DNA from 3 places in the Salinithrix halophila genome. Region 2 is predicted to be linked to each of the others. Evidence: predicted binding sites of a transcription regulator. Region 2 holds the regulator's gene; each other region holds the start of a gene.
What was found. The regulator CtsR, encoded in region 2, represses protease genes until heat stress. The targets are predictions, from matches to a motif close to ATGGTCAATAAAGGTCAAACA.

Region 1 (4,183 bases), on a different contig from region 2:
AACTCCCAGCCCGAGGAACAGCATATGGGAGTTGATATAATCTCGCGGTTGAAGTAACAACCATACCGGCAAACGGGAAGCAATCGCTCCATAGAGAAGCATCACGATCACCCACCAGCCCGTCGTCGGGAGCCCGCCGATCACTTCTGGGAGCTTCACCGGCAACGCCGACCCAACAAATATAAAGGTGAACAGCAACACCAAACCGACGATCGAGGGCCAGAAAAGTCCCATCCCTCGCTTGTACACCAGGAACCCAATCCCCATCGCTACCGGAATCTGCAGCCAATAGGGGAGAACGCTTTCCGGGAATCCGGTGAACAGGTTGGCAATCACGACAGCGAAGACAGCATTCACCAACAACAAGAGGAAAAAGATGATTAGGAGAAAGAGTCCTTTTGCCCGGTCACCAATCACCGATTGGGTGATGACACCGACGGACTTTCCTCTGTTGCGCACCGAAGCCCATAACGTTCCGAAATCATGCATCCCTGCAAAAAAGATGGTTCCCAAAACCACCCACAGGAGAGCGGGTCCCCAGCCCCAGATCACGGCAATCGCCGGCCCCACAATCGGTGCCGCCCCCGCAACAGAGCTAAAGTGATGCCCCCAAAGGACGAACCGATTGGTCGGCAGGTGATCCACCCCATCCCGGAATTCATGGGCCGGGGTCTGGAATTCCGGATCCAACCGGAAGACCCGTTCCGCCAGGAACCGGGAATAAAACCGGTACCCCATCCAAAACAGGATTAGCGCCCCTAACGTCAGCAACACTGGTGCAGTCATGCATTCGCCCCCTCAAGCTGTGTAATCGCTTCCACAATCAGACATAGGGAATAGCCAGAAAGATTAATCAATTCCATCTAATCTTATATTAAAGGAGGATGAGAGGCTATTCAACCGGGAGGGTTTGGAAGTTGCAAGATTTCGCCTCTTTTTCAAAAAAACGGACTCTCAAAAAAGAGCCCGAGAGGGTATTGATAAAGTTTCCTGTTTGAAGACTGCTACCTAAAACCGGATCGCCCTACTCGGTTACCGCTCTCTCCTCGGGCGGATCATCACCTTGCCTCCACTTTTCTTATAACACATCTCTTGATCCGGTCCTGCCGGCCAGCAGACTTCCTGATCATGAAAAGACTCTGACGTTCGCTCCATGTAGCCCTGAGCTTCTTCCAGCACCTCCCCGACGGGTCGGCTAAACTCCGTATCAGCCAGTGACTCACTGCTGATTACCCGGGTCGAAATCCGGGTCATTTCCTCGTAACACTCCCGCACCCGGTTGGTTAGCTCATCCATTAGTGCCTGATCTACACTGGACAACTGATACTCACGCTGGTTCCCCTGCATGGTATCCCTCCTTTGGCTCCCAGGATGCCACCTTTTTCCCCGGTTTATACGAAAGATCTCAGTAGAAAGCCCAGCCTCTCTCCAGGTAATTTGACCTTTCTCCCAACAAAAACCCTCCATCCAAACTTTCCATTCATAGGTGGGAAAATGCTGTCCCCTTTGTCCGATCCGTGAATTTCAACGCTCTATTCCAGTTTCAACCCACCCCCTTGAAAGTTCGAACAAGAGATCGTATAATAAAGATCAAAGATAGTCAAAGTCAAAAGTCAGACCGGATGCATCCTGATTACACCCATAACCTTTGAAATAAAAACGCGATTGAAGGAGGGTTTGGTTATGCACTGCAACCAATGCAAACAGCAGCCGGCTGAGGTGGAACTCCATGTGAAAGTGAACGGTCGACAACTCCGCCTTCATCTATGCCGGGACTGTTACAACCAAGTAAAAGACCAGATGAAATTCCCTGCGGGCTTTCATGGTTCTTCCTTCGATGACTTGTTCCGCCATTTCATCGGGCCGCAATCGAGCGGGTTTGACCAAAACCCATCCCAGGACTTGCGGCAACAGACTGGCCAAGATGGGGCCCGTAACGGCGGCCTCTTGGATCAACTGGGGAAAAATCTGACCCATGCCGCTAAGGCCGGGCTTATCGATCCGGTTATCGGACGTGACCAAGAGGTAGAACGGGTCGTCGAAACTCTGAACCGGCGCAATAAAAACAACCCCGTCCTGATCGGAGAACCTGGGGTCGGGAAAACAGCCATTGCCGAAGGGTTGGCGTTGCGAATTTCGGAAGGACGTGTCCCCCACAAACTGAAGGATAAACACGTTTACTTGCTGGATGTCTCCTCCTTGGTAGCCAATACCGGGATCCGCGGGCAGTTCGAAGAACGGATGAAACAGCTGATCACCGAACTGCAAGAACGGAAAAACGTGATTCTGTTCATCGACGAAATCCACCAATTGGTGGGCGCCGGATCCGCTGAAGGCTCGCAAGATGCCGGGAACATCCTGAAACCGGCCCTGGCCCGGGGTGAGATCCAGGTCATCGGAGCCACCACTCTGAAGGAATACCGCCAGATCGAGAAAGATGCCGCTCTGGAACGCCGCTTCCAGCCGGTCATGGTTCAAGAGCCTACTGTGGAAGAAGCGGTCCGCATCCTTCTGGGGCTTCGCAAAAACTATGAGGACTACCATCGGGTGCAATACACCGATGATGCCCTGCGTGCTTGCGTCACCCTATCCAGCCGTTATATCCAGGACCGCTTCCTGCCGGATAAGGCGATTGACCTGATCGACGAAGCTGGTTCCAAAGTCAATCTGGCGAGCGAGACCGGTGATACGGAGAGTTTGCGCGAACACCTTCGGGAAATCGCTGCCGAAAAGGATGAAGCTACTCGCGAGGAAGACTACGAGTCAGCCGCCCGCCTCCGGGACGAAGAACGGAAACTGGAACAACAGCTGGAAGAGGCCGAGGGCAAAGAAACTCGTGCTGTCGTCGATGTGGAGATGATCCGGCAGCTTATCGAAAACAAGACCGGCATCCCCGTCCGCAAACTACAAAAAGCAGAACAAGAGAAGATGAGACATCTGGCCGATACCTTGAACGCCCAAGTGATCGGACAAGAGGAAGCGGTCCGTAAAGTGGCCAAAGCGATCCGCCGCAATCGGGCTGGGCTCCGCAAGGGAACCCGCCCCATCGGCTCCTTCCTGTTTGTCGGCCCCACCGGTGTCGGGAAGACCGAGTTGGCCAAAACCCTGGCCCGCGAAATGTTCGGGAAGGAAGAGACCATGATTCGCCTCGACATGAGCGAATACATGGAGAAACACTCGGTCTCCAAATTGATCGGTTCCCCTCCAGGATATGTCGGCCATGAAGAAGCCGGTCAATTGACGGAACGCGTTCGTCGCAAACCCTACAGCATCATCCTGCTGGACGAGATCGAAAAAGCCCATCCCGATGTGCAGCATCTATTCCTACAGATCATGGAAGACGGTCGCCTCACCGATAGCCAGGGACGCACCGTCAGCTTTAAAGATACCGTCCTGATCATGACCAGTAACGCCGGGGCTACCGTCAAACCGAAAGCGTCCATCGGTTTCGGAAAAGACGGGACGGAAGAGAGGATCCCCGATATTCTCGACTCTCTCGCCGATTACTTCCGCCCTGAGTTCCTTAACCGCTTCGATGGCATCATCCCCTTCCGTTCCCTCACGCGGGAAGACCTCGTAAAAATCGTCGACCTCATGCTGGCCGACATCTATCAAGCCACCGAAGAACAAGGACTCACACTCACCGTCACCGATGCCGCCAAAAACCAATTGGCTCATCTCGGTTACCATCCTGCCTTCGGTGCCCGTCCCCTGCGCCGGGTCATCGAAGAACAAGTGGAAGACGGCATCGCAGACCGAATGCTGGAAGAGGATGAGGTGCAATCAATTGTCGTGGATGCAAAGGATGAGAAAATCATTGTGAAAAACGCGGATTGACCGTAACAAAACCCCGCCGGAATTTGATCCGGCGGGGTTTTTCGTCTTACCCTTTATCCTTCGCTCTTCCATTTGATGTTACATCCGAGACTCGGCTTTTGCTCTTCTGGTACGGGCTCTCCCTTCAGGAGGTGATCCAGCGCCTTACGGATGGATTCCCCGGTGACCGGGATGTCATTTCCCGGGCGGGAATCATCCAACTGCCCGCGGTAAGCCAACCGGAGCCCGCCGTCAAACACGAAAAAGTCCGGGGTGCAGGCTGCATGATAAGCCTTCGCCACTTCCTGGGTTTCATCATAGAGATATGGAAAGGGGTAGTTCATTTCCTCTGCTAATTCCTTCATTT
Region 2 (4,183 bases):
ACGGAATCCCGTAAATAACATCATCATCAACGACCTCCTTTCAAAATTTCGTCACAAATAAAAGCCCTTTGATTGTACACATATTTCTTAAGGGATGTCAATTGGATTACAGCTGAATGTTTAAAAAAGAGGCGCTTTTTCCCGGTGAACGATTTAGTAAGGATTCGGGTATGTTAAGTTCACCCGGTAATCAATACAATAGGGAAGAAGAGGGCCAATAGATGACGGGGAGGCGCTTGACTCATGACAACGGATAAAGGACGATTCGGGATTATTTTTGATATGGACGGTACGTTGTTTCAGACGGAAAAGGTGGCGGTTCCTGCTTTTCATCGCACCTTTCAACGATTGAACGAAGAGGGGCTCTACACGGGAGAGCGGCCCGACGACTCCCAGGTACAATCCGTCTTCGGAATGACTCAAGCCGATATCTGGGAGAACCTGCTTCCCGGGTCTTCCGACAGCGTGAAAGAACAGGCGGATCGATGGTGGCTGGAGGATGAACTCGACTGCCTGAAAGAGGAAATGGGGGCCCTTTATCCGGGGGTGGAAGAGACGCTCCGTGAACTTGACGGAAGAGGGTGGCGTCTTTTTGTGGCGAGCAACGGATTGGGCCCCTATATAAGAGGAGTGATCCGTACATTTTCCTTGGAGGACTTGATCGAGGAGGGTTATTCAGCGGGAGAGCATGCAATCGGGGAGAAAGATCGGTTGGTCGGAAAGTTGATGAAAGAACAGGGAATCGACAGCGGATATATGGTGGGAGATCGTAGTTCCGACGTCCGTGCGGGCAAAGCCAACGGGTTGACGGTGATCGGCTGTCGGTATGCAGGTTTTCCTCAGTTCGGGGAGGGGGATGAATTAACGGGGGCGGATGGGGTAATCGATGCCTTCCCTCAGTTGTTGGAAATCGTAGGATCACCCCGAAAATACGATAAGGCCATACCGGATTTGAGATGATAAAAGGGAGGTGGGCATCATGGAAGCGGACAGCATTTGGGTGATCTCTCACGGAGAAACGGCCTGGCGGCTATTGCTTGCAACAGCGTTTGGCGGGTTGATTGGATGGGAGAGGGAACACAACAATCATCCCGCGGGCCTTCGAACGCACATTTTGGTTTCCGTCGGCTCGGCCCTTATTATGCTACTGTCGATCTACGGTTTTGCCGATTTTATGGATGAGGATAAAGTCCGTTTCGATCCGGGGCGGATTGCAGCCCAGGTGGTGAGCGGTATCGGCTTCCTCGGCGCGGGAACGATCCTCCGCCAAGGGTTTACCGTCAGTGGGCTGACCACCGCCGCCTCCTTGTGGGTGGTGGCGGCGATCGGGCTGGCGACGGGGGCGGGGTTCCATTTTGCCGCTCTCCTAACCACGATCCTAGCTCTTGTCAGCCTGGAATTGTTAAACCGGGTGGAGGGCTGGATTTTCAAGCGAAAACGTTTCAAGATGATCCGCCTGGTGGTGGATGATCGCTCGGGCATCTTGGGTGAATTGACGACTGCTATCGGTAAGTTGGGTGCCCGCGTTCGCAAAATGCAGATTGATGACGCAGATCCTGTGGATAAACAGATCGAGATACACTTTACCCTCCGGTTACCCCCAGAGCTGGAAGTTACCCGGCTCTTGGAAAAGGTGAGACAGGTCGAGGGGGTAAAGGAAGTTCATGTGGACTAAATCCTCTTGACGGGAATCCGCATTGACAGCCGTATAATCGAAAAGGCCCGTGGAGGGTCTTTTTTTGGATGAGGGGCCCAGGTGCCGGTCTAGGATCGGATGGTGAACGGGTATCCCGGTACAGGGAGCGGAATCCCTGTCGATTCGTATGAAATAGGGGGCGGGACGGAAAGAATGTGAAAGGACAGAAGGGTAGATAAAACATGGAACAAGCAGTCCCCTTGGCAAAAAGAAAAGCATCCGTTAAAATGAAATTACAAAGTCAAAGTTAGTCAAAGTCAGCGGGAGGTCGTCCGATGTCGAGTATCTCGGACATCATTGAACGCTACCTGATCAAAATTCTGAATGAAGCCCCTTCGGAAGTGGTCCAGGTAAAACGGAGCGAGCTGGCGGATCTTTTCCAGTGCGTACCGTCGCAGATCAACTATGTGATTAGCACCCGATTCACGGTGGAAAAAGGATATATAGTCGAAAGCAAAAGAGGAGGCGGCGGCTATATCCGTATCCGCAAGGTGCGGTTCCCGTCACCTAAAGCTTACTATGACGTCCTTTTGCGCCTGATTGGCTCAAAGATTAGCCAGACCTCCGCCGAGGACCTCGTCGCCCGGCTTGCCGATGAGGGTCTAATGACGCCGAGGGAAGCACGTATGGTGAAAAAAATGATTTCCCGTGAGGTGCTTGATCTGCCGATCGCCCTGCGGGATTCGGTGCGTGCCCGGATGATGCGCACCGTGGTAACGATGCTATTTGCAAGCAAAGGAGAGTGACCCGGGATGCAGTGCCAGCAATGCGGCAAACGGCAGGCGACTCTTCACTATACTAAGATCATCAATGGAGAGAAGACGGAGTTTCACCTGTGTGAAGTGTGTGCCCGGGAGAAGGGGGAACAGATACCCGGTTTTGAAGGGGGCTTCTCCATCCACAATCTGCTGTCAGGGCTTCTCAATCTGGACGCCCCCGTTTCTGACAATCAGCAGCCTGTTCGGGACGGTCGTCAGGGACAGGGGCTTCGGTGTCCGACCTGTGGTCTCACATACACGCAATTTTCCAAGATCGGGCGCTTTGGATGCAGTGACTGTTACCGGTCGTTTGGAGAGCGGTTGGAACCGCTTTTTCGGAGAGTTCACGGCCATACGGCCCATAGGGGGAAAGTTCCCCGCCGGACCGGTGGCAAACTAAAGATTCGCCGGGAAGTGGAACAACTGAAACAGGATTTATCCAGACGGATCCAGAATGAAGAATTTGAGGAAGCCGCTCGCATCAGGGATCAGATCCGGTCCTTGCAGGAAAAATTGGAGAGCTAGGGGGAGGAGAGCCGGAAATGTCGCTGAAGCGCTTTACGGAACACGCATTGAGTGAATGGATGCGAGGAAAGGGGCCCCAGTCGGACATTGTCATTTCAAGCCGGGTGCGGGTGGCTCGAAATCTGTCCGGGCTCCCCTTCCCGATGCTGGCTACCTCTTCTCAATCCTCCGAAGTGGTCCGCCGAGTGGAAGATGCACTTGGCCAGGCGAAGGAGCATCCTATTCTCCAGGGAGCGGAACTTGTCCGGATGGACGATCTTTCCGAACTGGAGAAACGGGTACTGGTGGAAAAGCACCTGATTAGCCCCCACTTGGCGGAGGAGTCCCGCCACGGGGCGGTGGTATTGTCGGAGAATGAAGCGGTCAGCATTATGATTAACGAGGAGGACCACCTCCGGATCCAGTGCCTATATCCCGGATTTCAGCCTCAAGAGGCTTGGAAAGCGGCTGATGAGCTGGATGATTGGTTTGAGAAACATCTCTCTTATGCCTTTAGTGAGAAAACGGGGTATCTAACCAGTTGTCCCACAAATGTGGGAACCGGTATCCGGGCATCGGTCATGGTTCACCTGCCTGCCTTGGCGATCACCCAGCAATTGGGCCGTCTTTTCCCGGCGATTACACAAGTGGGGCTGGCTATCCGCGGTATCTACGGAGAAGGCTCGGAAGCTCTTGGGAACCTGTACCAAGTTTCCAACCAGGTAACCTTGGGACAGCGGGAGGACGAGATCATCGATAAGCTTCAAGGCGTGGTGAAACAGATGATCCAGCACGAGCGGGACGCCCGGGAACGCCTTCGAGAGATCTCCCCGACGCAGTTGGAGGACCGAGTTCACCGTTCTTATGGGGTCCTCTCCCACGCCAGGGTGATCAGCTCCAAAGAGGCGATGGAACGCCTCTCCGACCTTCGGCTCGGCATCGATATGGGCCTTCTCACCGGTGTGGAGGCCAATGTGATGAATGAACTGATGGTGATGACCCAACCCGGCTTTTTACAACAGTATGCACAAGCCCGGCTGGATTCTGACGAACGGGACATCCGTCGTGCGGTGATGATCCGGGAACGCCTTCATGATCCTGACGGGAATGGGTAACCGTTGCTTCCGGTTGATTAATAACATTCAAAGCGAGGTGGATCAGCTATGATGTTTGGACGATTTACGGAACGGGCTCAAAAAGTTCTCGCCCTGGCACAGGAAGAAGC
Region 3 (4,183 bases), on a different contig from region 2:
TGCTAATACCGAGGCGGGGGATATATCCCTCATTCACGACCACTTCCAACATCCCGTTCCTCTCCACTACAGACACGTCTGGTTGCACATAACGGGGAGAATCGAAGTTATAAGCAAGCCCAGGCCTCGGGTTCAATTGGCGGATGCGATCAGCCGCCCGTTGCACATCGCTAACGGAACATCCCAGTCGCCGGGCCGCTTTCCGGTAACGCCCTTCCGCTAGATCCGTCAGACAATGTCCGACGACATCCAGGGCAATCGGGTCAAGTTCTTCCTCCCGCAGGAGTTGAATCCGGAGGCACTCAGAGAGGGAGCGAGCCCCGACACCTACAGGGTCAAGAGAATGAATGATCCGAAAACAACCTTCCAATTCCTCTTCGTCGATATTAAAGCGCTTACATATTTGTTTGGACGGCACCTCCACATAACCGTCTTCATCCAGGTTTCCGATAATATAGCGGCAGATACGATGTTGCTTCGAATCGAGAGAGAGAAGCCGGATCTGCCCCTCCAAGACATCGGTCAGCGTTTCTTCTGAAGCAGTCACCCGCTCTAGAGACCGGTCTTCTTTATCCCAATTGATACCCGTGCGCCTGCCTCCTTCTCCCCGACGCAAGAAAGCCGCCCAGTCGGATAATTTTTCTTCACTGACATGAAAGGGCTCATCCTCCTTCGACGGGGGAGGTTCTTCCATCTCCAAGACTGGGTTTTCCATCACTTGCTCTTGTATATACTGGATTAAATCCGCAGCCGGATATTGCAGTACTTGAATCGCCTGGCGCAATTCGGGGGTCATCACCAACTTCATGCGCTGCTCCTGTGCCAGGCCATAGCCCATAGACAGAGCCATATGTGGTCACCTCCGCGTTTTTCAGTATATGTGGCGCCGATCACTTTTGATGCTCGCAATCCGGCGCGGCTAAAAGTGAAAAAGGAGGTTAAAGGCCGAACAAACTGGGAAGAATAAGGAAAGATAACCGGATGCTTTTCTATCTATTCTAGCACAAAGCGCTAGTGGTTACTTTTAACAAAAACTGTATACTCCCTTGCCCCTCCGGTATTCGGATCGCCCAAAACCCCGAAGGCGAGTTAGACATGGGATTTTTCCAATAAATCCTCTTGCTTTTTCGTCCGGGCTTCGATATAATGTTCTTTGTCGCTGGATAATAGAACATATGCGCCTATAGCTCAGGGGATAGAGCACTGGTCTCCGGAACCAGGTGCCCAGGTTCGAATCCTGGTAGGCGCACCACGAAGAAGACGGTATCCGAATCGGATACCGTCTTTTTTCCCAGAGGTTTGACCTACGTTGACCTTTGTTGATCTTTTGGGTTATCATGGAACTGCAATCGATCCACCTGACAGAGGAGGAACCGACATGAACCTGATTCCTTATGTGGTAGAACAAACCAACCGCGGGGAACGGTCCTACGATATCTACTCCCGCTTGTTGAAAGACCGCATCGTCTTTTTGGGCAGCGAAATCAACGATGCCGTCGCTAACACGATCGTGGCCCAGCTTCTATTCCTGCAGACTGAAGATCCCAACAAGGACATCCAGCTTTACATTAACTCCCCAGGCGGATCCATCTCGGCTGGCTTTGCCATCTATGACACGATGCAACATGTGAAGTGCGACATCCAGACCATCTGTGTCGGTATGGCTGCATCCATGGGTGCTTTCTTGCTCTCCTCCGGCACCTCGGGTAAACGGCTGGCGCTTCCCAACAGCGAAGTGATGATTCACCAGCCCCTGGGCGGAGCCCAAGGCCAGGCATCCGACATCGAAATCAGTGCTAAACGAATCCTCCGTATGAGGGACAAACTGAATCATCTGCTGGCAGATCAAACCGGTCAGCCTCTGAAAAAGATCCAGCAGGACACTGACCGTGATTTCTTCATGGATGCAGCGGAAGCAAAAAAATACGGGATCATCGACAACATCATCACCCAGCCGCCGGCAAAGTGATCGGGTTAATTTTAAGGCCGGGCCCCACAGGGCCTGGTCTTTTTCCTGATTTCCCCTTCCTTGACTAACCCATTCGCTGCGTTTTTTTATCTCTCACAGAAAGGGGTGGAACAATGAATTCCTTTGATAAGCAGGATCGTCAATTGTTCTGGGTTTGTATGGTTGTCGCTGCCGTCATGTTGCTCGCCTTTCTTCGGCAATTTTTCTCGTAAGCCGGGAATGCCTCCGGTTCTTTCCAACTATTCCGCTAATTTATAAAGTCCTGCCATGACTGGGATCTCCCTGTATCCTTGATAGAAAATTCATTGCCTGATTCCCGTATATTATGATACGCTGACGAGGGGACAGGATGGGCAGGCTGAGGAGGCTCGACAAAGAAATTGAGGACTGCCGCTCTCGCTTTATTGATTGGTCTACTTACATTCACGGCAGCCCCTTCCGCCTTCGCTGAAACCCCGGAGACTCAGCTTCAAGGATCCTACTTCACCAAAGACGGCAAGCATTACGTCGAAGTAGCCCTCCCAAACGCCGACCACCCTCAGGGAAACTGGATCGTCACCCTCAATGGAAGCAACGAACAAGTGTCGCCTGAAGGATCACAATCGGAGCAATTTACTTCCAATTATGACGATCTGATCGAAGGAAGGAACTATCAGGTGATCGCCGTCTGGTACGGTAAGAACGGCGGCACGAACGCCGATTTGAGCGCCTGCTTCCAGTTTACGGCCAAGGATCCTGCGTCCAATAAGGGAGAAAAGGTTCAACTCCGGGACTGCGGCTTCAAGCCGGCCCCAGCCCCTAAAGATTCGGGCCAGAACCTTCCCGCAGCAGATGATTCAAACGCCTCTGCCGGACAGAATCCCCAAACGGACGCAGCCTCCGACAAACCGACTGAGGATGGAAAGACCCCGGATGCATCCGTTGAACAGAAAGCTGATTCTCCCAGCAAGGAGGAGACTGGCAGCTTATTCAACCTAAACAGCGCTTCGAAAGAGGGCGGGAAGCTTCCGGATACCACCCTATCCGGTTCCTGGGCAACAGCCGGCCTACAGTTGGTCGTGACCGGCTTTGCTCTCTTAGGCTTCCGCCGCGCCCATTCCGAAGACCGGTAAGTCTTTTTCGATCACATGGAGGGTTTCCGAGAGACAGTCTCCCGGGAATTTCGGCCTGTATGGCGAAGGAACCGTGTATTGTACATCGCCACACGATTTCATATCATATCACGATGAAACCGAAAACATGCAGATTAACACCCTAAAACGGGGAATCCATCATGCCCATCGCTCCCATGACAGGCCTTACCGCCTGTCTTTTTTCTTGTTTCTCACGGGAAAGCCCCAAAATGAAAACGACCCCTGAGGGGGTCTTCCATTCTTAATTGAGATGGATGTAATTACTGACGGAACCTGCCGAAACCGTTCGGCGTCCAAACCCGAACCGGGTATTGTAATTGTATTCCTCAACCGTCACGCTGGAACCTTTGACAGCCGTAACGTAAGCTACATGGCCGAAACCACCTGTCTGGTTGCCCGCATCCCACTGTGCGATTGCCCCGACCCGGGGTGTTCGGTTCACCCGATAACCGAGACGCCGGGCATTGTTATCCCAGTTTGTTGCGTTGCCCCAGCGCCCGCCACCCATGGTGTTAGCGAATCGCTTGCCGTGCTGGTTCATACGCCAGGCAACGAAGGAGGTGCACTGGCGGTTGTAGAATCCCCAGGCATCCACTCCGACGGTACTGGCAAATTTAAAAGGATAAAGGGTCGCATCTACCAGGGAAAGCTTGTTTAAGGCCTCACGTAATGTCTCTTCTTTTTGGTTGAGGCCAGCCAGTTTCTTCTCCGTCTTCCGGATTTCTTTTTCTACTTTGACGTAGATTTTGCGTGCTTTTTCCGCTTCCTCTTGCTGTTCTTTTGCTAAACCCTCGTATTTCTCCTTTAGGGCTTTCTTCTCATCCCGGATCCGTTCATATTTCTCCATTAAGCTTCGGTCACGAAGTAAGATCAGACGCAGCGTCTGGAAGCGGGCAAGAAACTCCTCGATGGAACCAGCCTTAAGGAGAGATTGCATATTGCCCATTTCCCCGTTCTGGTAGATGATACGAATACGATTTTTAAAAAGGCGATCATAATATTCCAGACGCTTCTCGTTTTTCTTCTGCTCTTTTTCCACTTCGGAGATTTTGCGGTTGGCCTTCTCAATCTTTCCTTCCAT

Region 1: the regulator CtsR is predicted to act here: its motif matches at 1,587-1,607, upstream of ACFOUO_RS04885 (ATP-dependent Clp protease ATP-binding subunit).
Region 3: the regulator CtsR is predicted to act here: its motif matches at 1,297-1,317, upstream of clpP (ATP-dependent Clp endopeptidase proteolytic subunit ClpP).

The regions. Positions count from the first base shown of each region.
Region 1 covers NZ_JBHSAP010000007.1:569,471-573,653, forward strand. The annotation lists gene ACFOUO_RS04875 (carbon starvation CstA family protein) at 1-786, opposite strand, end outside; gene ACFOUO_RS04880 (hypothetical protein) at 1,033-1,347, opposite strand; gene ACFOUO_RS04885 (ATP-dependent Clp protease ATP-binding subunit) at 1,684-3,837, shown strand; gene ACFOUO_RS04890 (thioredoxin family protein) at 3,891-4,183, opposite strand, start outside.
Region 2 covers NZ_JBHSAP010000004.1:63,446-67,628, reverse strand. The annotation lists gene ACFOUO_RS01355 (HAD hydrolase-like protein) at 244-960, shown strand; gene ACFOUO_RS01350 (MgtC/SapB family protein) at 980-1,675, shown strand; gene ACFOUO_RS01345 (CtsR family transcriptional regulator) at 1,972-2,442, shown strand; gene ACFOUO_RS01340 (UvrB/UvrC motif-containing protein) at 2,449-2,979, shown strand; gene ACFOUO_RS01335 (protein arginine kinase) at 2,997-4,073, shown strand; gene clpC (ATP-dependent protease ATP-binding subunit ClpC) at 4,122-4,183, shown strand, end outside.
Region 3 covers NZ_JBHSAP010000015.1:324,754-328,936, reverse strand. The annotation lists gene rpoN (RNA polymerase factor sigma-54) at 1-850, opposite strand, end outside; tRNA gene ACFOUO_RS11840 (tRNA-Arg) at 1,178-1,252, shown strand; gene clpP (ATP-dependent Clp endopeptidase proteolytic subunit ClpP) at 1,379-1,969, shown strand; gene ACFOUO_RS11830 (hypothetical protein) at 2,350-3,081, shown strand; gene ACFOUO_RS11825 (CHAP domain-containing protein) at 3,344-4,183, opposite strand, start outside.